DNA from 3 places in the Mesorhizobium sp. M0306 genome. Region 3 is predicted to be linked to each of the others. Evidence: predicted binding sites of a transcription regulator. Region 3 holds the regulator's gene; each other region holds the start of a gene.
The links. The regulator PhoB, encoded in region 3, activates phosphate uptake and scavenging genes when phosphate is short. The targets are predictions, from matches to a motif close to TGTCATNNANCTGTCAT.
Positions count from the first base shown of each region.

Region 1: olsB (l-ornithine N(alpha)-acyltransferase) is a predicted target of PhoB. The motif match lies at 2,312-2,328, and genes of this name have one in related genera.
Region 2: ppk2 (polyphosphate kinase 2) is a predicted target of PhoB. The motif match lies at 4,803-4,819, and genes of this name have one in related genera.

Region 1 is NZ_JAMYRY010000001.1:472,718-480,689, reverse strand. Features, by position in the region: gene NKI95_RS02445 (fatty acid desaturase) at 1-26, opposite strand, end outside; gene NKI95_RS02440 (hypothetical protein) at 153-356, opposite strand; gene grpE (nucleotide exchange factor GrpE) at 594-1,229, shown strand; gene olsB (l-ornithine N(alpha)-acyltransferase) at 1,373-2,248, opposite strand; gene NKI95_RS02425 (PAS domain-containing hybrid sensor histidine kinase/response regulator) at 2,398-4,686, opposite strand; gene acuI (acrylyl-CoA reductase (NADPH)) at 4,775-5,764, opposite strand; gene lspA (signal peptidase II) at 5,816-6,292, opposite strand; gene NKI95_RS02410 (TrmH family RNA methyltransferase) at 6,319-7,182, opposite strand; gene NKI95_RS02405 (RsmD family RNA methyltransferase) at 7,183-7,972, opposite strand, start outside.
Region 2 is NZ_JAMYRY010000002.1:191,381-199,352, forward strand. Features, by position in the region: gene NKI95_RS05900 (DUF8605 domain-containing protein) at 1-623, shown strand, start outside; gene hemB (porphobilinogen synthase) at 710-1,741, shown strand; partial or broken gene NKI95_RS05910 (cobaltochelatase CobT-related protein) at 2,075-2,694, shown strand; gene NKI95_RS05915 (dihydrofolate reductase family protein) at 2,844-3,491, shown strand; gene ppk2 (polyphosphate kinase 2) at 3,776-4,696, opposite strand; gene NKI95_RS05925 (aldo/keto reductase) at 4,976-6,019, shown strand; gene NKI95_RS05930 (hypothetical protein) at 6,132-6,290, shown strand; gene NKI95_RS05935 (DUF982 domain-containing protein) at 6,343-6,600, opposite strand; gene NKI95_RS05940 (GntR family transcriptional regulator) at 6,697-7,359, opposite strand; gene NKI95_RS05945 (MFS transporter) at 7,558-7,972, shown strand, end outside.
Region 3 is NZ_JAMYRY010000001.1:732,833-740,804, reverse strand. Features, by position in the region: gene NKI95_RS03805 (DUF2865 domain-containing protein) at 1-24, shown strand, start outside; gene NKI95_RS03800 (hypothetical protein) at 113-466, opposite strand; gene pstS (phosphate ABC transporter substrate-binding protein PstS) at 1,116-2,177, shown strand; gene pstC (phosphate ABC transporter permease subunit PstC) at 2,237-3,226, shown strand; gene pstA (phosphate ABC transporter permease PstA) at 3,230-4,081, shown strand; gene pstB (phosphate ABC transporter ATP-binding protein PstB) at 4,078-4,881, shown strand; gene phoU (phosphate signaling complex protein PhoU) at 4,914-5,621, shown strand; gene phoB (phosphate regulon transcriptional regulator PhoB) at 5,638-6,327, shown strand; gene NKI95_RS03765 (ROK family protein) at 6,337-7,581, opposite strand; gene xylF (D-xylose ABC transporter substrate-binding protein) at 7,868-7,972, shown strand, end outside.

The sequences.
Region 1 (7,972 bases), 260 kb from region 3:
ACAGCTTCGGGGGAAATCATGTTCATCATGAAACATAGGCGGAGCGGCGCGCTGCCGCAAGGCGGAGATCACGCGAAGTTACTGCGCGTAAATGTCGCGCGATGGCGAGGAATTCCGGTGGCAATCGCCGGGCGCGTCGCCGGCAACGACGCCTACCGACGGCGCCCGCCTGCGACCACCTTGGCTTCCACGCCGTCCAGGCGGTCGAGCAATTCCTTCAGACGGTCGGGAATATCCGACTCCGTGCGGAAGGCCGGCAAGGTGCGCAGAAAGCGCTTGGTCGCCTCGGTGCCGAGCTGGCGCCGGATATCGGCTGCGAGCCCGTCGCGTTTTTCGCCATTCCTGCGGGGCATCATCTCAAAATCCTGTGTCGGCTTCGAAACTCTTCCACGGGAGGAATGGTTCCCGCATTGTAGTAGCCTGGCAAGCAAAGCCGGCGGGTACGGTAAAGTTTGAATTAAAATCGAAAGGTTTGCGCCGTCGGCCATCAAGCCACGACAGCGGCTAGAGTATCGCTTGCCCCTTGATTTTTGGCCGCTAAACCTCGATATCGGGCGCAAATCCACACCATTCGAAAATGACGGGAAACGGCGATGAGCGACCAGGCAAAAGACGAACGCGCGCCCGATGAAGCCGAGAAGACCGAGGCTGCCGCGGAGCCAAGGGAAGGCGGCGTCGACGGCGACTATGAAGCGCTTGTGCGGCTTCTGAAGGAAAACGAAGAGCTGAAGGATCGCGCGCTGCGCGTGGCGGCCGACATGGAGAATTTGCGCCGCCGCACGGCCCGAGACGTCCACGATGCGCGCGCCTATGCGGTTGCCAACTTTGCCCGCGACATGCTTTCGGTATCAGACAATCTGCGCCGTGCGCTGGATGCCATCCCGGAAGAGGCCAAGGCTTCGGGCGATGCCGGGTTCAAAGCGCTGATCGACGGCGTCGAGATCACCGAGCGCGCCATGCTGTCGGCGCTGGAACGTCACGGCGTGAAGAAGCTCGAACCCGAGGGCGAGAAATTCGATCCGAATTTCCACCAGGCGATGTTCGAGGTGCCCAATCCCGACGTACCGGCCAACACGGTCGTGCAGGTCGTGCAGCCCGGCTATTCGATCGGCGAGCGCGTGTTGCGGCCGGCCATGGTCGGCGTGGCCAAGGGCGGCCCCAAGCATGTAGCAAGCGAAGCGCCGGTCGAGCCGGGGCCGGTCAACGAGCAGGCTGAGAAGGATGCGTAAGTTAGGGGAGTAGGGGAATAGGGCAGTGCGGGAGTAGGGAATAACGCTACGCGGGTAAAGTAGAGCAATTGCCTACTCCGGCCGTTGCCTTCTCTCCGCCTACTCCCCTACTGCCTTATTCCCCTACTGCCCTACTGCCCTACTCAGGCAGCGAAGCGCTGCGCTTCCCCGCCATAATAATTGACGTAGCGGGCGCCGATCTCCTTGACCGGCATCACCACGAACACGTCGACCGTCGAGAATTCACGGTCGATGACGCAGCCGTCGCCGATGCGCGCGCCGACGCGCAGATAGCCCTTGACCAGCGGCGGCATCGCGGCGATCGCTGCCTTGGCATTGACGGCCTCGATCGGCATCAGATCCATGGAACAATAGCGCCCTGCGACGGCACGCACGTCCCACGATGAATTCGTCCGGCAGTGGTGGGCAAGATAGGTCAGCGCCTCGGCATGTGCGGCCGGCACGGTGCCGTGGAACGACGCGCAGCCGGTCATCACGCCGATGCCGTAATGGTTGATATAGGCCCAGATGCCTTGCCACAGCGCCTCGATGGTGCGCTTCGAGCGGTATTCCGGCAGAACGCAGGAGCGGCCGAGCTCGAGGAAGCGCTGGCCGGGATGCCGCGCGATCAGCTTGGTCAGCTCGAATTCGCCTTCGGAATAGAAGCCGCCGGCGGCCGCGGCAATCTCCTGCCGCAGCAGGCGGTAGGTGCCGACGATGCGGCGGTGCTCGGGGCCGGAAAGCGAAGTGTCGAAGACCAGCAGATGGTCGCAGAGGGGATCGAAGCGATCGGCATCGCGGCGGTCCTGCATCTGGAACAGGTCCTTCCTGGCACCAAGCTCGTCGTAGAACACCCGGTAGCGCACTTCCTGCGCGGCAGCGATCTCGGCCTCGTTGCGGGCGAGCCGCACTTCGAGATTGCCGATGCGGCCGAGCGATGCGCCTTTTATGACGGCATCGGCGTTCCGGCCGACGAGCAAAGGCCCGCTGGCGTTCGGCCGAGCATCACATTCCGGCATGACTGTATGCACGAGTGATTCTCCTTCGAGCCATCCCTCTTGGCACGGGGATACGTTGTAGGTGCAACAGGATTGTGACAGTACCGTGATACGGCTCTGCGGGCAATACTTCGTCGGCTGGGTAATCTATCAACCGTCTATGTTGTGCCTCAGGCGGCCACTTGCCCCTCGACCGCATGAACCAGGGCATCGGGGTCGAGCGGCTTGGTGACGAAGCCGCTGGCACCGTGAGCGAGCACGGCGTGGCGGGTCTTTTCCTGGCTGTCGGCCGACAGCACCATGATCGGCACCGGCGGCACCGCGGTCTCCTCCTCATGGCGGCGGATGGCGGCGATGGCGTCCAGACCGTCCATGACAGGCATGTGCAAGTCCATCAGCACCACGTCGTAGCGGTGCTTGTGGCCGGAGCTGATGACCGCCTCGACGGCGGCTTTGCCGTTGCCGACCACTTTCACGCGATGCCCGGCCTTCAGCAGCGTGGCGCGAGCCAGCATGGCGTTGATGTCGTTGTCCTCGGCGATCAGCACCGACAGGCCCTGCTGGCGGCCGCCAATGGCGTGCCCAGCCTGCGCGCCGCGCTTTTGCGGTTGTGGCTCTGCGATGACCGGCGCATGGCTGGTCAAAAGCACGCGCAGCAATGTCTCGCCGCGCACTGGCCTCGCCAGGAAGGTGGCGTAACCGTTGGCACGGAATTCGCCAAGCATGCCGCGGTCGGTCGGCGCGATCAGCGTCACCGCCTCGCAATCGGCAAATCCGCCCTGGCGCAGGCGCCTGAGCAGCCTGCCGTCGCTTTGCTCCATGGCAGCATCGATCAGAAGCAGGTCGCAGCTCTCGGCGAAAGGGGTGGCCTGGGCGGCGGTGGTGGCCAGATCGACCGTGCCGCCATTGGCGCGAATGGTGCGGGCGATGGCTTCGGCCTCGACCAGGTTCTTCGACACGATCACCGCATGCCGGCCCGACAGCGGGTCCTGCCGGATCTGCGCCGCCTCGACGGCGGAAATAGCGGGAATATCGAAGACGAATTCGGACCCCTGGCCAAGCCGGCTCGACACGGAGATGGTGCCGCCCATGGCGGTCACCAGGCGCTTGGAAATGGCAAGACCGAGGCCGGCACCGCCATGCGCACGGGTCGAGGTGCCGTCAGCCTGTTCGAAGTCCTCGAAGATGCGCTCCATGTCCTCCTCGCGCAGACCGGGGCCGGTGTCGGTGATGGTGAAGCGGATGCGGTCGGTGGTTTCGGTGCGGACGCGGGCGATGCTTGCCAGGACGCCGCCGCTGTCGGTGAACTTGACGGCGTTGCCGATCAGGTTGAGCAGCACCTGCCTGACCCTGCCGGGGTCGGCGGTGATCAGCTGCGGCACGTCGGGTTCGACATGACAGCCGAGGCCGATATCCTTGGCAAAAGCCCGCGCCGCCAAAAGCTCGATGACATTGTCGGCGATCTCGCGCACCGACATCGGCTGCGGTTCGGGATCGAAGCGGCCGGCCTCGATCTTGGAGTAGTCGAGCAGGTCCTCGATCAGCGCCAGCAGCGCGCTGGCCGAGGTCGAGATGGCGCCGACATAGGTCCGCTGCTCGGCCGAAAGGCTGGTGTCGGCGAGAAGCCGGGCCATGCCCATGATGCCGTTCATCGGCGTGCGGATCTCGTGGCTGACGGTGGCGAGGAAGCGCGATTTGGCCTGGCTCGCATGTTCGGCCCGCTCGCGGGCGGTGATCAGCGAGGATTCGGCGCGTTTGCGGGCAGTGATGTCACGGGCGATGGCGCGATGCGAAACGGCGCCGCTGTCCTTGTCGCGCACCGACAGCTCGATCCACGAGAACCAGCGTGGGCCGTCCGGCGTGCGAATGGCGACATCGGTGGAACTCAGGCATTCATGGTCGGAAAAGGCGGCGTCGGGAACGATGCCGACATCGATGCCTAGTTCGGCCAGGGTCTTGCCGGCGAGGTCGCGCTGGTCGGTTTCGACAAGGTCGGCGAAAACCTTGTTGGCGTAGACAATATGGCCGTCGCGGTCGCGGTGGACGACGAGATCGCCGAGTGCATCGATCAGACCGTGAAAGCGCTCCTCGCTCTCCTGCATCTCCCACATGCGGTCGGCCAGCGTCTCGATTTCGGCGCGGCTGCGGGCGGTCGTGGCATCGAGCAGGGCCACTGCGCGACGCTGGGTGCGCCTGTTGCGCAGATGCATGGCGAGCCCGGCGATGGCTGTCGCCAAAAGGCCGAGGGTGATGAAGATCGGCGCTCCGGTCAGATGCGACAGGCCCGCCAGCACGACGATGGCGACGAGCGTCAGGAAGGGCAGGCCTTCGCGGTTGGCGGCCGGCAGTTCCGGCGCCAGCGGCGGCGCGGCGACAAGCTGCCGTCCTGGCACCTCGGGGGCCGTCCCGTCGGCTCGTTCGGCTGGTTCCGCCTCTCTGATGCCGGGTTCCGCAATCATACGGAACTCCTGCCAGACAGAGCTTATCGAAGGTTGTGGTTGATCGTTCGAATTTTAGCGGTCGCGCTCTTTTTTGTCCCTTTGGGGCTCACATATCCACCACCACGCGGCCGCGGATCTTGCCCTCGACGATGTCATGCGCGGCGCCGATGATGCCGTCGAAGCCGATGCTCGTCGACAGGCTGGCAAGCTTTGCGTGATCGAGATCGGCGCCGATGCGGCGCCAGGCCTCGAGGCGGACCGCCTTGGGCGCCATCACCGAATCGATGCCGAGCAGCGAGACGCCGCGCAGGATGAACGGAGCGACGCTTGCCGGCAGGTCCATGCCGCCGGCGAGGCCGCAAGCGGCGACGGCGCCGCCATAGGAGGTCATCGACAGAACGTTGGCCAGCGTATGACTGCCGACAGCATCGATGCCGCCGGCCCAGCGTTCCTTGGCGAGTGGTTTTGCCGGCTGGGCAAGCTCGTCGCGTGAAATCACTTCCGCGGCGCCAAGATCTATCAGATAGGGGCTTTCGGCAGCGCGGCCGGTCGAGGCAATGACGTGATAGCCGAGGCTGGACAGGATCGAGACCGCGACCGAGCCGACGCCACCGGCAGCGCCGGTCACCACCACCGGGCCGCGATCGGGAACGATGCCGTGGCGCTCCAGCGCGATGACGCAAAGCATGGCGGTGTAGCCGGCGGTGCCGACCGCCATCGCATCATGCGGGCTCATGCCGTCCGGCAGCGGCACCAGCCAGTCGCCTTTGACGCGGGCGCGTCCGGCAAAGGCGCCGAAATGCGTTTCGCCGACGCCCCAGCCGTTCAATATGACCTTGTCACCCTTGCGCCAGTCGGGACTGGAAGACGAGATGACGGTGCCGGCGAAATCGATGCCCGGCACCAGCGGCCAGCGGCGGATCACCGGCGCCTTGCCGGTAATCGCAAGGCCGTCCTTGTAGTTCACCGTCGTCGCCTCGACCGCGACGGTGACGTCGCCCTCCATCAGGTCTGCCTCGGTAAGCTCGGTCACCGCGACCGACTGGTTTTTCTCGGCGTCGCGCGAAACGAGGATGGCTTTGAAGGTTTTGGGCATTTTTTCTCCTCGGGCTTGCAGATCAGAATGTGCGGCGCCAGGCGAGTGAGGTCAATCGCTCGACGTTCCGCGCCGCCAGCCAATGAGTTCGTCGAAGACGACCAGCACGGCACCGACCGAAATGAAGGCGTCGGCGAGGTTGAAGACGGCGAAGGACCAGACCGGCGTATGAAACAGGATATAGTCGATGACGTGGCCATAGGCAGCGCGGTCGATCAGGTTGCCGAGCGCGCCGCCGACGATCAGTGCGAAGCCGATGCGGGCAAGCAGGTGGCCGGGCGGCGTGCGGGCCGCAAGATAGAGCACGAAAGCGACCACCAGAACCGCGACGACCACCAGGCCGGTGTCGCCGAAGGACGAAAACAGCGAGAACGCGATGCCGGTGTTGTAGGTGCGGTACAGCGCCAGGAACGGCAGCAGGTCGAGCCGTTCCTGAAAGGCAAGGCCGGTTTCGACCAGATATTTCAGCCACTGGTCGAGCGCTATCGCGGCGACGACCAGAAGAGCATAGGGCCTCCAGGACTTCATGGTTTGCAGTTTCACGGTTTGGGATGTCACGATCTGGCGTCCTCCGGGCCGAGCTTCAGCGTGCCGCGCCGGATCTCGAACAGCATGACGCCGGTGGCCACCGCAAGGTTGAGCGAATCGGCGCGGCCGGCCTGCGGTATCCGCAGCAGCTTGTCGCAGCTTGCGGCAAGCTCGTCAGGCAGGCCTTGCTGCTCGTTGCCCATCATCAAAAGCACCGGGCCTTTTGAAAAATCGACCGAGCGGTAGTCGACCGCACCCTTCAGATGGGTGCCGGCGACAAGGCCGGGAAAGCTCTTTCGCCAGGCGAGAAAAGCCTCGGGCGTCGCCTTGGCGACCGGCACGGCGAAAATCGAGCCCATGGTGGCGCGCACCGTCTCGACCGAAAAGGGATCGGTGGTCTCGCCGACCAGTATGACGCCCCTGGCGCCGACGGCGTCGACCGTGCGGATGACGGTACCGAGATTGCCGGGGTCGCGGACGCGGTCGAGCGCCACCCAGACGTCGCCGTCACGGGCGCGGATATCTTTCAGCGGCAGCAATTTCTGCGAGAACACGCCGACGACCATTTGCGGATTGTCGCGGCGGGTGATGGCGACCAGCACCTTTTCCGAGACTTCAAGTACGGTGCCGCCGGCGGCGACCGTGCGCGCCGCGACCTTTTCGACCGCCGCATTGCCGCGCCCGGCCTTGGCGAAGACCAGCGTCCTGATCGACCAGCCGAGATCGAGCGCGTCAATAACCAGCTTCAGGCCTTCGGCCATGAAGGCATTCTGCTGGTCGCGGAATTTCTTCAGCGCGAGCGCCTTGATGTCCTTGATCAGCGGATTGGCGAGGCTGGTGACTTCCTTCACCTGCCCTGGCGCGCCTGCATGCCGTTCGTACGCACTCATTCAGGCCACCCAGCGTGAGAACAGCGAGGTCGAAAGCGCCCGACCGGCAGATTTCTCGCGGATGATCAATTCGCCCGATTCGACCGTGCCGCCCATGCCGGCGAAGGTGTCGCGCATCAGGGCATGGATGGCGAAAAAGGAGGCGCGGATCGAATAGGCGGTCAGTACCACGGCGAGCGGCTTCGGCGTCAGGATCGCGCGGCAGATATCGGTCAGCGCCGGCAGGTCCTCGAACAGCTGCCAGACCTCGCCTTTCGGTCCGCGGCCATAGGCGGGCGGGTCGAACAGGATGATGTCGTAGCGGCTGCCGCGGCGCTCCTCGCGTTCGGCGAATTTCACGGCATCGTCGACGATCCAGCGGATCGGCTTTTGCGACAGGCCCGCCATCTCCTGGTTCTCGCGCGCCCAGCCGATCGCCTTCTTGGAAGCATCGACATGCGTGACCTCGGCGCCGGCACGCGCCGCCACCAGCGAGGCAAGGCCGGTGTAACCGAACAGGTTCAGCACCTTCACAGGCCGTTTTGCCGCCGCGATCAGTCCGGCCATGTGGTCCCAGTGCGAGGCCTGCTCGGGAAAGACGCCGACATGGCGAAACGAAGTGAAGCGGCCGAGATAGTCTATGCCGTCATGCTTCATCGGCCAGGTCTCGCCGAGCGGCGTCTTGGGGAAGCGCCAGCGGCCGATGCCTTCCTCGTCGGTATCGCCGGTGAAAATGGCGTCGGCGCGCTCCCAGTCCCTGGCCGGCAAAGCCTTTTGCCAGATCGCCTGGCCTTCCGGCCGAACGATGCGG
Region 2 (7,972 bases), on a different contig from region 3:
AAAGACCTGATATGGCGGCGTTGCGCGACAAGGCCGGGAGCTTCGTTGCCGAATTCCGCTATCATGATCGTCTCGAAGGCATTCCGGTCCATGACGAACAGGGCACCCACGACCGACCGCACGATCTCACCTGCCTTTATAAGCCCGAAGTCATAGATCCCGTGCTTGCCGGGCTTGGCAGCAAACCATGGCTTGGCGAGCGGCCACGCTTGGCAATTTTCCTCAGCGCGGAGCAAGGCGCGAGACATTTCGCGCTGACCGCGGACGATCAGCGCGGAGCGGCGATGCGCGAATCCTTTGCCAATGCCACCGGTCCACTGGTCATGCGGATTGTATTTCCGGCAGCGTCGCTGCTCTCCGCCTCAAAGCTGGACGACCGAAGCCTCAGCCATGCCGACATGGCGACATTGGACCAGCTTGCCCGAAAAGCCGGTGCCGATCAGGCGCTCGCCGGCAGCATCGTCTGGAGCGACAAGGAACTGGGCTGGATCGCCGATTGGCGGCTTGCCATGAAGGGCAAGAGCTACAAATGGCAAGTGCGCGGCGTCAGCTTCGACGAGGCATTCCGCGTCGCCATGCGGGGCGCGGCGCAGGTGTTGTCCGGCAACGGCGCGCCAGAGTAAGGTTTTGAACCAGCACTGGCACAATCGTGTCGCATTGGTCAGCGGGGAAGGCTCGTGGTAAAAGCCGCCGATCCGGAGTTTTTGCGATGAACAAATTCACCCCTGCAAAGCCTGCCGGCGCGCGCAGCGTCGACGAGATCACCGGCAGCCGGCGGCTGCGGCGCATGCGCAAGGCCGATTGGTCGCGCCGCCTTGTCCAGGAGAACCGGCTCTCGGTCGACGATCTGATCTGGCCGATCTTCGTCGTCGACGGCAGACAAGTGCGCGAACCGATCGCCGCCATGCCCGGCGTGTTCCGCCTGTCGCTCGACCTCGTTGTCAAGGAGGCTGAGCGCGCGGCTAAGCTTGGCATTCCGGCGATCGCCACTTTCCCCAATGTGGAGCTCGGCCTGCGCGATCAGACCGGTTCGCACATCCTCGATCCGGAAAACATCATCAACCGTGCCACCCGCGCCATCAAGCACGCAGTCCCGGAGATCGGCATCATCACCGACGCCGCGCTTGACCCGTTCACCTCGCATGGCCATGACGGCATCTTGCGCGAGGGCATTATCGTCAATGATGAAACGGTAGAGCAGGTGACGGCGGCGGCCGTCATTCAGGCGGCGGCGGGGGCCGACATCATTGCCCCGTCGGACATGATGGACGGTCGGATCGGTGCCATCCGCGATGCGCTCGACGCCAATGGGTTTCAGGATGTAGCGATCATGTCCTATGCGACCAAGTTCGCATCCGCTTTTTACGGCCCCTATCGTGAGGCGGTCGGCACCGCCGGCCTGCTCAAGGGCGACAAGAAGACCTATTACATCGACCACGCCAATTCCGACGAAGCGGTGCGCGAGGCCGAGCAGGATCTCGCCGAGGGCGCCGACATGCTGATGGTCAAGCCCGGCCTGCCCTATCTCGACATCATCCGGCGGCTGAAAGACGAGTTGCAGATGCCGACCTTCGCCTATCAGGTCTCGGGCGAATATTCGATGATCAAGGCCGCCGCCGCCAATGGCTGGATCGACGGCGAAAAGGCGATGCTGGAATCGCTGCTCGCCTTCAAGCGCGCCGGCTGCGACGGCATCCTGACCTATTTCGCGCCGGAAGTGGCTGAAATGCTGAAGGGGTAGCAGACGTTGTTGTGGGGGCTGGGCAAGCATTTCAAAACGGTGTTTGGCCCTAAACCACGCGGCGACACGGATACGCTTGGGTATCACGCGTACGTCACGCTTTATGACTGGACTGTGCCGAGTTCCAAGCTGTCCAGCGCTATTGGTCGAATTTCGGACAAGCAAAAATCCGCGCTCGACGCCGCATGGATCGAGCTGGAAAGCGGTCTCGCCGGGTGGAAGACGAACAACCATATCCTGGCGGCGGATATAGCGGCAGAGGTCCGAAACAGCCTCTCGGAATCAGACCTCGATGACATGGTCGTTTCTATCCTCTTCGATCAATCCGGCTCGATGCGCGGCCAGAAAATTCTGTACGCGGCTGCATCCGCCGACATTGTTCAGGAATTCCTGCGCACGCTCGGCCCCAAGGTCGAACTCCTGGGCTTCACAACGCGCAATTGGCGCGGCGGAGAATCAAGACGCATCTGGAATGAAGATGGCCGGCCCGCCAATCCGGGAAGACTGAACGACCTGCTTCATATCATCTACAGGGAGGCTGGCGACAAGCGCCAGAGCAGTATAGGCCATGCCCTCAAGCCGATGCTGCGACCCGACCTGCCCAAAGAGAATGTCGATGGCGAAGCCATCGAGTGGGCGGCCGGGCGGCTGCTGGAACGTCCTGAATCCCGTAAAATACTGCTTGTCGTGTCTGACGGCGCGCCGGTCGACGATGCCACACTTTTAGCAAACGGCCCGCGCTATCTCGACGATCATCTCATCATGTGGTTCGGCAGCTCGAGACAACCGGCAGAGTTGATTTGCTGGCGGTTGGGTTAGGCTTTGATGCAAGCCGCTACTATCGTGTCTCAGCCAATTGCGAGGCTCCCGATCAACTTGCCAGAACCATGCTGACGTTGTTGAAACGTGAGCTTGTCGCCGGGCCGAGAGCGAGTAGCGGCGACCGTGGCTGACGAGAGGCTGGTTTCGTCCCGGCGGCTGTCGTCCCACGATGCTATCCATCGTCAACTCACAGAGGCGGCCGTAAATACCGCTTGCAATTTGCAATCAGATAAGCTACCCAATAACCGATTGCAAAATGCAACTAGTTATGGAGGCTCTCATGTCCAAACTTCGCGTCAAGGCTTTCACCCTGTCGATCGACGGCTTCGGCGCCGGTCCCGACCAAGACCTGAAGAATCCGCTGGGTATTGGCGGGGAGGCCCTGCACGAATGGATGTTCGGCACCCGCACCTTCCGCAAGATGGTCCTCGGCAAGGATGGCGGGACCACGGACACGGACGAGGCGTTCGCGGCGCGCAGCTTCGAAAATGTCGGCGCATGGATCCTGGGCCGCAACATGTTCGGGCCGATCCGCGGCGAATGGCCGGATGACAGCTGGAAAGGCTGGTGGGGTGACAACCCACCCTACCACGTGCCGGTCTTCGTGCTGACGCACCATGCGCGTGAGCCCATCGTCATGGAAGGTGGCACGACTTTCCATTTCGTCACCGACGGCATCCATTCGGCGCTGGAGAAGGCGAAAGCAGTGGCTGACGGCAAGGATGTACGGCTCGGCGGCGGCGTCGCCACGATCCGGCAATATCTCCAGGAAAAGCTCATCGACGAAATGCATCTGGCGATCTCACCGGTCCTGCTAGGCGCCGGCGAGAGCCTTTTTGCCGGCATCGACATGCCCAAGCTCGGCTATCGCTGCAGCGAGCAGGTCGCGACGCCGAAGGCCACGCACGTCATCATCGAGCGCGATTAGGAAGTAGCGTGGGCGTTTTTGTCTGCGCTATTGGCGAAACCTTTGGTGCAGGCCCCTTTCTCCCCGTCACTATACGGGGAGAAATGCCCGGCAGGGCAATGAGGGGCGGCGCAAGCGATCAAAGATTACGCTGCCGGACAATACCCCCGAGGGCAATATGACGTCAGAATAAGTTTAGTCCACGAAGTGATTTGAGCGGGTTCAATTGTCGAGGTTGGCGCCGCCCCTCATCCGCCTGCCGGCACCTTCTCCCCGTATGGTGACGGGGAGAAGGGAGCCCTGCCTCAGTACTTCTCCGGCACATACAGTTCGCGCGGCAGTACCTGGCGCTCGTATTCGGGATTGAAGACGCGCTCCGGCAGTGTGATCTCCTCGTGCGGCACCTCCTCATAGGGCATTTGCTTGAGGAGATGGTCAATGCAGTTCAGCCGTGCCCGCTTCTTGTCGTTGCCCTCGACGATGAACCACGGGGCTTCCGGGATATTGGTGCGGGCGAAGGTCTCTTCCTTGGCCTTGGTGTACTGCTCCCAGCGCACGCGCGACTGGAGGTCCATCGGTGATAGTTTCCATTGCTTCATCGGGTCATGGATGCGCATCAAAAAGCGCATCTGCTGCTCCTCGTCGGTGATCGAAAACCAGTATTTGACAAGCGTAATGCCTGAGCGGACCAGCATGCGTTCGAAATCCGGAACGTCGCGGAAGAACTCCTCGACCTGATCCGGCTGGGCAAAGCCCATTACCCGCTCGACGCCCGAGCGGTTGTACCAGGAGCGGTCGAACAGCACGATCTCGCCGCCGGCCGGCAGATGCGGAACGTAGCGCTGGAAATACCATTGCGACTTCTCGCGCTCGGTCGGCGCCGGAAGTGCTGCGACGCGGCAGATGCGCGGATTAAGCCTCTGGGTGATGCGCTTGATAACACCACCCTTGCCCGCCGAGTCGCGGCCCTCGAAGACCACGACGAGCTTCTTCTTGTGATAGGCGACCCAGGATTGTAGCTTGATCAATTCGGATTGCAGCGTGATGAGATCGCGAAAATACTGCAGGCGGTCGATCGATGGCGGATGCGCATTCTTGTAGATCTTGGCGATCTCCATCGACAGCGCCGGCTCCGAGATTTCCAGCTCATAGTCTTCATCGAGCGTGTCGGCGAGTTCCGCTTCCAGCCAGTCCCTGGCCGAGGAATTCTGTTTTATCTCGGTCATTTGCGCTGCTCCGCTTACAGGCCTTGCCGGCCGCTGTCAGGCGCTCTGCCGCCCGGCCCGGCGGCCGGAAATCGAAGCGCTGGACCGATGTTAGTATAGGCCGGCAATGACGGTTTTATTGCAGCCACTACTGCGCTGGCTGTGCGTTCAATCCGGAAGATGTGATCGAGCTTGCCATGCGGAACGGGCGACAAGCGGAACGAATTATCCTACAAATACCCGGTTCATTGAGGGCTGTCGTTTGCAACGCCCTTTCCCGATAAATCGTGAGGATACGACATGGAATACCGCACTCTCGGCCGTTCCGGGCTGAAGGTTTCGACGCTGACCATGGGCACCATGACGTTCGGCGGCGGCGGCGCGTTTTCGGCGGTCGGCAAGACCGACCTCGACGAGGCGCGCCGGATGATCGACCTTTGCATCGATGCCGGCGTCAATGTCATCGACACCGCCAACGTCTATTCGAACGGGGTGTCGGAAGAGATCATCGGCGAGGCGCTCGGAGGCAAGCGCAAGGGCGACGTGCTGATCGCGTCCAAGGCGCGCATGCGGATCGGCAAGGGCCCCAACGATGAAGGCTTGTCGCGCTACCATCTGATCCGCGAATGCGAGAGGAGCCTGAAGCGCCTCAGGACCGATGTCATCGACATCTATTTCCTGCACGAGTGGGATGGCCTGACACCGCTTGAGGAAACCATCGCCGCGCTCGACACGCTGGTCGCGCAGGGCAAGGTCCGTTATGTCGGCTGCTCCAATTATTCCGGCTGGCAAGTTATGAAGGGGCTGGGGATCAGCGACCGTCATCACCAGCCGCGCTTCGTCACCCAGCAGATCCATTACACGCTGGAAGCGCGCGAGGCCGAGTATGAATTGTTGCCGATCTCGGTCGACCAGGGGCTCGGCGTGCTGGTCTGGAGCCCGCTTGCCGGCGGGTTGCTGTCCGGCAAATACCACCGTGACCAGCCGACCGCCCGCCAGCTCAGCGGCTGGTCGGAACCGCCGATCCGCGACGAGGACCGGCTGTGGCGGATCGTCGACGCGCTGATCGATATCGGCAATAACCACGGCGTGTCGGCGGCGCAGGTGGCGCTTGCCTGGCTGCTCGGCCGGCCCGCTGTCAGTTCGCTGGTGATCGGCGGACGAACCGAAGCGCATTTCAAAGACAATATCGCCGCTGCAAGCCTTGTGCTTGCCGATGAGGAGCGCACACGGCTCGACGTGGTCAGCAGGCCGCCCGTGCTCTATCCCTACTGGCACCAGCAATTCACGGCAAAGGACCGGTTCGGGCCGGCCGATCTCGTCCTCGACCGGGACGGCGCCTGAAAAGTCGGGCTCTCCGGACAGCGCCGAGATATGGAGCCGATCGTGCCTTGCGGTGTTGTGTTTGCGGTCCAATGCTCCTAGGCAAAGGCCAAGCACAATGAAAGGAAACGATATGGCACGAGCACCGAACTACGGTCAGGAACGCAAGGAACGCGACCGGCAGAAGGCTGCCAAGAAGGCGGAAAAGCAGGCTGCCAAGGTCGCGGCCAAGGAGCGCTCGAAGCCCGAGGGCGAAAGCGAGCCCCAGACCAACACCGAAACGGCCGAGTGATGATATCAGGCCTGTCAGGTGGCCCGGGTCTCGGTCAAGTCCCCGCTATGCCTCAGGCCGGCGCCTTGTCGCTGACGAAGACGTTCACTTCACGGGCGGCGGCAATGAAGGCCCGTCTTGCGTTCATGGCCGGCTTGTCGCCGGCCAGCACATCATGACAGGCCTGCAGCGCTTCGCGGTGCTTGGGGCTGCGCTTGCCGGGCCAATTGTTGAGGAGGTAGTCGGAAGCCTCGCGGGCTGTACGCAAGAGCTGGTTGCTTCCCGCCGCGCCCTTGACGGTCACGGGTGTGTCAAATCGGTTGTTTTCCATCGCCGCTCTTACGCCATCGGCATTTGCGAAGCGAGACCGAAAGTAGCTTTCTTCGCTCATCTGCCTTTTTCGTGATCAATGGCCGCCGATCCGCACTCAAGCGACGACGGCAAATCCCCTGGCGCGCAGGCCGCGCCGGTCGTTGCGCAGCGACGTCACCAGCCGGTCGCGGCTGCCGACGATATGGGCTGAAACCAGGCGGGCGGCCCCATCGGCGTCGCCGGCCCGCACCGCCGACAGAATGGCATGGTGTTCGGCCCAGGCGCGGCTGAGCGCTGCCTCGTCGCGAACCTCGAGCCAGCGGGCGCGCGACAGGCGCGTCATCGCGTCGCGAACCGCTCTGAACAGGAACTCGTTGCCTGACAGGCGTGCCAACTCGATATGAAAATCCATGCCGACGCGATGCCATTCCTCGCGCGGGGTTTGGTCGTCGCAGGAATCGAGCATCGCCTCGATGATTTCGACGGCGCTCCTGTCCTGCAAGGCACAAGTCAGCCTGAGCGCCGCGACCTCGACCGCCTCGCGATAGACGGCGATCTGCTCGAGTTCGGCGAGATTGATAGGCGAGACCGTCCAGCCGCGGCCGTCGCGGCAAATCAGGCCTTCGGTCTCGAGCCGCAGCAAGGCCGCCCTGACCGGCGTGCGCGAGGCACCGAAGCGGCTTTCGATCCAGCGCTCTGTCAGCCGCTCGCCGGGACCGATCTCGAGCCCGAGGATCATTTCGCGAAGCTGCTTTTCGACGTTCTGCATCTGCGACATTGGCGTTCCGTTCAGGTCATTTGTTCCGGCAATCGGGTCACTGGCCAGCGTTGGCCGATCACGCCGGCCTTTGTCGATCATGTTGGAGAGGCCCGCATTGACAGCGACGAGGCTTGCGTTCATGACAGATACCAGCTTGGTATCCCAAAATGGTATCCGCAGCAAATTTTCATGCAAGCTGGCCGGACAGGACAGGACATGCCGCAAGACGCCACCCTCGCCACGCAAGGCACGCATAACGTCCACTGGCGTCGCAATCTCGCCGTGTGTTTGGCCGGCTCGTTCAGCACGCTCGCAGCGATGACGCTGCTGTTGCCCTTCCTGCCGCTCTACGTCGAGCAGTTGGGCGCCGAGGGCCATGCGGCGATCGTGCAGTGGTCGGGCATCGCCTACGGCGCCACCTTCCTTGCTGCCGCGCTGGTGGCACCCCTATGGGGCCGGCTAGGCGACCGCTACGGCCGCAAACTGATGCTGGTGCGCGCCAGTTTCGGCATGGCGCTGTGCATGTCGCTGACCGGCATGGTGCAGACTGTCTGGCAATTGGTGTTCTTGCGCCTGCTGATCGGCTTTGCCGGCGGCTATTCTTCGGGCTCGACCATCCTGGTTGCCATGC
Region 3 (7,972 bases):
CCGGCCTTTTTCCCGGCGGACTGACCTAGGCGGGCGATGTTCCGAGACGGCGAACGGCTGGCCGGATAGCCGCTTCAAGGCCTGGAGGCGCGCGTCGACCGATATCGGCTGGTTATTCGCAGACCATGCGGGCCCGTTTGCCGGGCTCGCTGACATTCCTGCAGGTGAGCGGCTTCGCCGGCTGCGATGACAGCATGGGCGGATTGTTGGCGACCCTCCTCCGTGGCGCTGCAACGGAAGCTGCGCTCCTGCGCACCGCCGGCCTTTTCGGCGTTTGCGGCGCCACTGGAAAGACGTCGGTCTCCAGCTGCGACTGTTCGGCTTGCGCCTGCGGCGAAGGCCGGTCCCAGAACCGGCGAACATCGAGCGGCTTGGGAATGATCACGGTGCCGTCATAGCTGCGCGCGCAGCCGCTTCCCAGAGGCAGCGCCAGGCACAGGAAGACAGGCAGAATCCGTCGAAACATCAGCAACACCCCTGCAAGCTTATAACGCTGCTTCGGCCTAACCGACAACCGGCGGAATAGTGCAGAGGGAGTAGGTACGGTGAGGTAGAATCGTCGCACTTCCAGTCGAAGGCCCCGCTCGAACGAGCGCCGGGTCGGGCGCGGATGGAGGTCCAGCGCGAGTTAAACCTTGCGATTCGTCAACGCTTCCAGCGTAAGGCCATGGTGCGATCGCACCATACCAAAGCCGCGCTCAGTGGCGACAATGGGATATTCGAAGTTCCGCTCCTCCAGTTACGGGCGGGAGCAGCGACCGCCGGCAAGAAACAGGGTCAGATTTACCCCAACGGACCTGTTTCGGCGATGGCGCGGCCATGACACGTTCTGGCTGCATGCAACGCGCTCCCGTCCGGCTTTTTTTCTTTTAAAGCCGGTGGCTGCGATCGCCGAGCAGACGATGCCGGCCGGAATTCACGCAAGCTGCTGATTCCAGCGGCAAACCGCGGCCCATGCCGACAAAGGCCGCGGCCGCTCCTTCTTAACCCGGCTGGACGACGTTACCGGAGCGACATGAAACTGTCATGCGACTGTAATAATCGGGGGCTATTGGCCTCAGCGGGCGCCGGAGGAATGGCGCCGAGAGACCATATTCCGAACAGGAGCAGGCCACATGAGACATTTCATCCGCTCGGCGGCCGTTGCGATTGCAATGGCTGCGGCGACGACCACCCTCACCCTGTCCGCCGCGCTCGCCGCGGACATCTCCGGCGCCGGCGCCACCTTCCCCTACCCGATCTATGCGAAGTGGGCCGACACCTACAAGAAAGACACAGGCGTTGGCCTTAACTACCAGTCGATCGGTTCCGGCGGCGGCATCAAGCAGATCAAGGCCAAGACCGTCACCTTCGGCGCTTCGGATGCGCCGCTCAAAGGCGAAGAGCTTGAAGCGTCCGGACTGGCTCAGTTCCCGATGGTGATGGGCGGCATCGTTCCCGTCGTCAACCTCGAAGGCATCAAGCCGGGCGAGTTGGTTCTCGACGGCCCGACGCTGGCCGACATCTTCCTCGGCAAGATCACGAGCTGGGATGACGAGGCGATCAAGAAGCTCAATCCCGACGTCAAGCTGCCTTCGCAAGCGATAGCGGTCGTTCACCGTTCCGATGGTTCGGGCACGACGTTCAACTTCACATACTACCTCGGCGACGTCAGCGCGGACTGGAAAGAAAAGGTCGGCGTCGACAAGGCCGTGGAATGGCCCGTTGGCATCGGCGCCAAGGGCAATGAGGGCGTTGCCAACAACGTCTCCCAGACCGGCGGCGCGATCGGCTATGTCGAATACGCCTATGCCAAGCAGAACAAGCTCACCCACACCGACATGATCAACAAGGACGGCAAGAAGGTCGAGCCTGCCGCGGCGGCGTTCTCGGCGGCAGCGGCCAATGCCGACTGGAGCTCGCAGCCGGGCTATGGCGTCATCCTCGCCAACGAGCCGGGCGCCGAGTCCTGGCCGATGACGGCGGCGACGTGGATCCTCCTGTACAAGAAGCCGGACGACGCCGCGACCACCGCCGAAGCCCTTAAATTCTTCGCCTGGGCATATGACAAGGGCGACGAGATGGCCGGCGAGCTGGACTACGTTCCGATGCCCGACAAGGTGGTCGAGAGCGTCAAGGCCATGTGGGCCAAGGAAGTCGTCGGCAGCGACGGCAAGCCGCTCTACTCGGCTATGTAATCTCCTTCAGGGAGGGCGTCGACGGCGCCCTCCCTGTTGCCTTCAATCGCGAGGACCCAATGACCATCGCTTCCGATGCCATGCCATCATCTGCAGCAGCCCGGGCGAGGGAAGCTACGGTCCGGCGCTTCGCGCTCACAGATGCCATATTCCACGGACTCACCCGCGCTTCCGCAATTCTGGTGCTGGTCATCCTCGGCGGTGTCGCGATCTCGCTGTTTGCTGGCTCATGGCAGGCGCTGTCGTCCTTCGGTTTTTCTTTCCTGACGACTGAGAGCTGGAATCCGGTCACGGAAAAATTTGGCGCACTGGCGCCGATCTACGGCACCCTGGTAACGGCGGCCATCGCCATCCTGATCGCGGTTCCGATCGGCATCGGCATTGCCGTGTTTCTCACCGAGCTCTGCCCGCGCCCGCTCAGGCGCCCGATCGGCATAGCGGTCGAGCTATTGGCCGGCATTCCGTCGATCATCTATGGTATCTGGGGCCTGTTCGTGTTCGCGCCGTTCCTGCAGACGACGATACAGCCCTTCATCATCAACATCTTCCACGGCGTGCCGGGACTATCCAGCCTTTTCGCCGGCCCTCCTTACGGCATCGGCCTTCTGACCTCGGCGCTGATCCTCGCCATCATGGTGTTGCCCTTCATCACCTCGATCACCAAGGACGTCTTCGATACAGTGCCGGCGGTGCTCAAGGAATCGGCCTACGGCATCGGTTGCACGACTTGGGAAGTGACCCGGCGCGTGGTCATTCCCTATACCCGCATCGGCATCATGGGCGGCGTCATGCTTGGCCTCGGCCGGGCGCTCGGCGAGACCATGGCGGTGACCTTCGTCATCGGCAACGCGCACCGCATCAGTGCCTCTCTGTTCGCGCCGGGCACGACGATCTCGGCGACCATCGCCAATGAATTCACGGAGGCCGACGGCGACCTCTACACCTCCTCGCTGGTTTCGCTCGGCCTGATCCTGTTCGTCATCACCTTCCTGATCCTTGCCGCCGCCCGCTATATGCTGATGCGGATCGACGCCCGTACGGGAGCCTGACCGATGTCGACATCCTCATCGCTCCACAGCCGCCGCAAAGCCAGGAATTCGGTGATGATGGCGCTTTGCGTCGTCGCCGCCGGCATCGGGCTTGCCTGGCTGGCGCTCATCCTCGGCGCGCTGGTCTATAAGGGTACAGCCGGGCTTTCGCTCGCGGTCTTCACCGAGATGACGCCACCACCCGGCGAGGCCGGCGGCCTGCTCAATGCCATCGCGGGCAGCCTGCTGATGACGATCATCGCCGTTGTCGTCGGCACGCCGATCGGCGTGCTGGCGGGAACCTACATGGCCGAGTATGGACGCTTTTCGCGCATCACCACCGTCGTCCGCTTCATCAACGACATCCTGTTGTCGGCGCCGTCGATCATCATCGGCTTGTTCGTCTATGAGCTGATGGTGCGGCCAATGGGACATTTCTCGGCCATTGCCGGCGCCGTGGCGCTTGCCATCCTGGTCATTCCGGTGGTCGTGCGCACCACTGAAGACATGCTCAACCTGGTACCGAACGCGTTGCGTGAAGCCGGTGCCGCGATCGGCGCGCCGCGCTGGGTGGTGATCCGTTCGGTCGCCTATCGCGCCGCATTGTCCGGCATCGTCACCGGTATATTGCTGGCGATAGCACGCATTTCCGGCGAGACGGCGCCGCTGCTCTTCACCGCGCTCAACAACCAGTTCTGGAGCAGCAATATCAACGCGCCGATGGCCAGCCTGCCGGTGACCATCTTCCAGTTCGCTCTCAGCCCTTACGAGGAATGGCAGCAGCTGGCGTGGACCGGCGCACTCATAATCACCCTGACGGTTCTGGGCTTGAGCATCCTCGCCCGCAGCCTTACCGGACGCAGAGAGGACAGATGACACAGATGTTGTCCCCGGACATGACGATGACCGAAACGGTCGCCGAGAAGACGAAGATCGAGGTCAAGAACCTCAACTTCTACTACGGCCAGAGCAAGGCGCTAAAGGACATCAGCCTGTCGCTGCCCGAGCGCAGCGTCACGGCCTTCATTGGGCCTTCGGGCTGCGGGAAATCGACGCTGCTGCGTGTGTTCAACCGCATCTATGAGCTCTACCCGAAACAGACAGCCGAGGGCCAGGTGCTGCTCGACGGCCAGAACATTCTCGACCGGTCGCAGGATCTCAACCTCCTGAGGACCAAGATCGGCATGGTGTTCCAGAAGCCGACACCGTTCCCGATGTCGATCTACGAGAACATCGCCTTCGGCGTCAGGCTCTATGAGAATCTCGGCAAGTCCGAGATGGACGGCCGCGTCGAACAGGCATTGAAGCGCGCCGCGCTGTGGAGCGAGGTCAAGGACAAGCTCAACGCCAGCGGCTTGAGCCTGTCCGGCGGCCAGCAGCAGCGGCTCTGTATCGCCCGCACCGTGGCCGTGAAGCCGGAAGTCATTCTGCTCGACGAACCGGCTTCGGCGCTCGACCCGTTGTCGACGGCCAAGATCGAGGAACTGATCGACGAATTGCAAGCCGACTACACGATCGTCATCGTCACTCACAACATGCAGCAGGCGGCGCGCGTGTCGCGCCAGACCGCCTTCATGTATCTGGGTGAGCTGGTCGAGTTCGACCGGACCGAGAAGATCTTCACGTCGCCCCGCGAGAAGCGCACGCAGGACTACATCACCGGCCGCTTCGGCTGAGCCGTTCCGATCATGCATATGAGGACAGGACCATGGGCGAACACACAGTCGCTTCTTTCGACGAGGATCTCGAGCAGATCAGCAAGCTGATCCGCGACATGGCCGACCTCGCCGGTTCGATGGTCGGCGGGGCGACCAAGGCCTTGTTGAATTCCGACAACGTGCTGGCGCAACGCGTCGTTTCCGACGACGCCATCATGGATGCGCGTCAACGCGAACTGGACGATCGCGCCATCACCCTGATCGCCAAACGCCAGCCGATGGCCCACGATCTTCGCCATGTCGTCGGAGCGATCCGTATGGCCGGCGACCTCGAACGCATCGGCGACCTTGCCAAGAACATCGCCAAGCGTGTGAGTGCGGTCGGCCTCAGCGTCACGCCGCGCGACCTGTCGCATTCCATCGACGCGATGGCGCAGCTGGTGCTCATCCAGGTGCAGGGCGTCATTGAGGAATATGCCGCAGGCGATGCGGCCGCGTTGGCCAAGCTGCGTGCCGCAGACGAGCGCATCGACGTCAAATACACGTCCGTGTTCCGCGAGCTCTTGACCTATATGATGGAAGATCCGCGCAACATCACCGCTTGCACGCATCTGCTGTTCTGCGCCAAGAATCTGGAGCGGATCGGCGACCATGTCACCAACATCGCCGAAAATGCGTATTATGTGCTGACCGGCGAGCAATTGCCGGTCAATCGTCCGAAGCAGGACGAAACGACAATGTCCGCGCCGGTGACATGATGGGGGTGCCCAGCCGATGATCGCACCACGCATAATGGTGGTGGAGGACGAGGAGCCGTTGGGTGTGCTGCTCCGCTACAATCTCGAATCCGAAGGCTACCAGGTCGAGGTGGTGACACGCGGCGACGAAGCCGAGATCCGTTTGCAGGAGAATGTGCCTGACCTTCTGGTGCTCGACTGGATGATACCAGCGGTTTCCGGCATCGAGCTCTGCCGCCGGTTGCGGGTGCGCCCCGAAACCGAGCGGCTGCCGATCATCATGCTGACCGCGCGCGGCGAGGAGAGCGACCGGGTGCGCGGTCTTTCGACCGGCGCCGACGACTATCTGGTCAAACCGTTTTCGACACCGGAATTCATGGCCAGGGTCAAGGCGCTGCTGCGCCGCGCCAAGCCTGAAGTGCTGTCCAGCGTGCTGAAGGTCGGCGACATCGTGCTCGATCGCGAATCGCACAGGGTCTATCGCAAGAAGAGCGAGATCAGGCTCGGGCCGACCGAATTCCGGCTGCTCGAGTTCATGATGCGGCATCCGGGCCGCGTCTTCTCGCGCAGCCAGTTGCTCGATAATGTCTGGGGCGAGACGATCTACATCGACGAACGCACAGTGGACGTCCATGTCGGCCGGCTGCGCAAAGCCGTCAACAACGGCCGCATGCCGGATGTCATCCGCACCATCCGCGGTGCCGGTTATGCGATCAGGGAAGATTGACCCGCCTGGTCAGGCTACGTGCTTTCTGACGCCGGGCCTCATTTGCGCGCCCGGCGCGAAAATCTCCTGGTCGACGAAGCTTAACGCCCGCATCGCGCAGCCTTCGCGGATCAGCGGCAATTCGTTTGGTTCGGTGTCGAAGGAGATCGAGCCCGAATGCTGGCCGCCGGCGGTCTGGGCGATGGCCTGGCGCAAGGCCGGCTCGATCAGATCGAAGGCGGCGGCACTGGCGCCGACCATCGCGACCGGCGCCGGATCGATCAGCGCGAACAGCGAGCCGAGACCGAAACCCAGCGCTTCGCCGGCCTTGCGGTAGGCCTCGCGTTCCGGCCCATCTTTCTCGCGCGCCCGGGCCGCCAGTGCGCGCATGTCGGCGTCGCTGACGTCGGCGATGGGTTCGCTGTCTTCGCTCATCTGCCTGGCGTTGCGCCAGATGGCATAGTTGCCGGCATAGGCCTCGATGCAGCCGCGCCGCCCGCAACGGCAGAGCGCGCCGCCCGGACGATGGATCATGTGGCCAAACTCGCCGCCCGAGGAATGCGTGCCGGTGAACAGCTCGCCCTTCAACACCAGCCCCATGCCGATGCCGTGCGAAAGCAGGATGGCGATGAAGTCGTCACGATAGCGATCCGGATCGCGCCAGCGCAAAGCCACCGCCATCATGTTGCAATCGTTCTCCACCGTGGCCGGGATGCCGAATTCGTCTTCCAGCATGTCGGCAAAGGCGATGTCGGTCTGCGGCGTGATCGGCGACCACAGCATGGCGCGTGCAGGGGAGTCGGTAATGCCCTGAATCGCCAGGGCGATGCGGGCGACACTGCGGACGTCAAGGTCTGGATCCTGCAGCCGGCGCCGGACGACGGCCATGCATTCACGGATCAGCTCGTCGCGCGGCATGGTCAGCGTGTCCAGCCGGCGCTGTTCCTCGGCGACCACCTGTCCCGCATAGTTGATGATGGCGGCCGACAGGAAATTCAGCGACAACACCACGGTCAGCACCGCCGCCGCTTCCGGGTTGAGGGCGAGGCCGACCTGCGGACGACCGCGTTTCAACGAAACGGGCTCGCTTGCCTTGCTCTCGGCGAGGATGCCTTCCCGTATCAGGTCGGAGGAGATCGCCGATATGGTCGAATGGCTGAGGCCGGTGGCTGCGGCGATCTCCGTACGCGATGGCTGGCCAACCCGGCGGACTGCCGAGATCACCATCGCCCGGTTGCGCCGGCGCAAATCGTCATGGCGGATTCCGACCGACATCGTTTTGCTTTCCTCCCGGTTGCCGCGGCCGCTCATGAACCGGAAGCCGTCGGTAATGTCCGACAAATAGTGTCGGATGCAGGCAAATAGTGTCAGATGCAGGTGGCGCTGTCATCGTTTATTCCGACGCTCGAAAAAACTCTCAGACTCATCAAAATCCATCAGAATCGATGTTGACAGCAGCCGGAGATCGGGCCAGTATTTTTTCGAGGCTCGAAAAAATTAGGGGCCTCTAAGCTGGTCTTTGGGCCAATGGTCACGCCGTACGCGGCGCAGGGAGGATATGATGAAGAAATTCACGACCGCCATTCTGGCGGGTGTCGCCATGACGCTGGCGCTGGCGTCGGTGGCGCAGGCTAAAGACAAGGTCATCGGCGTTTCCTGGTCGAAC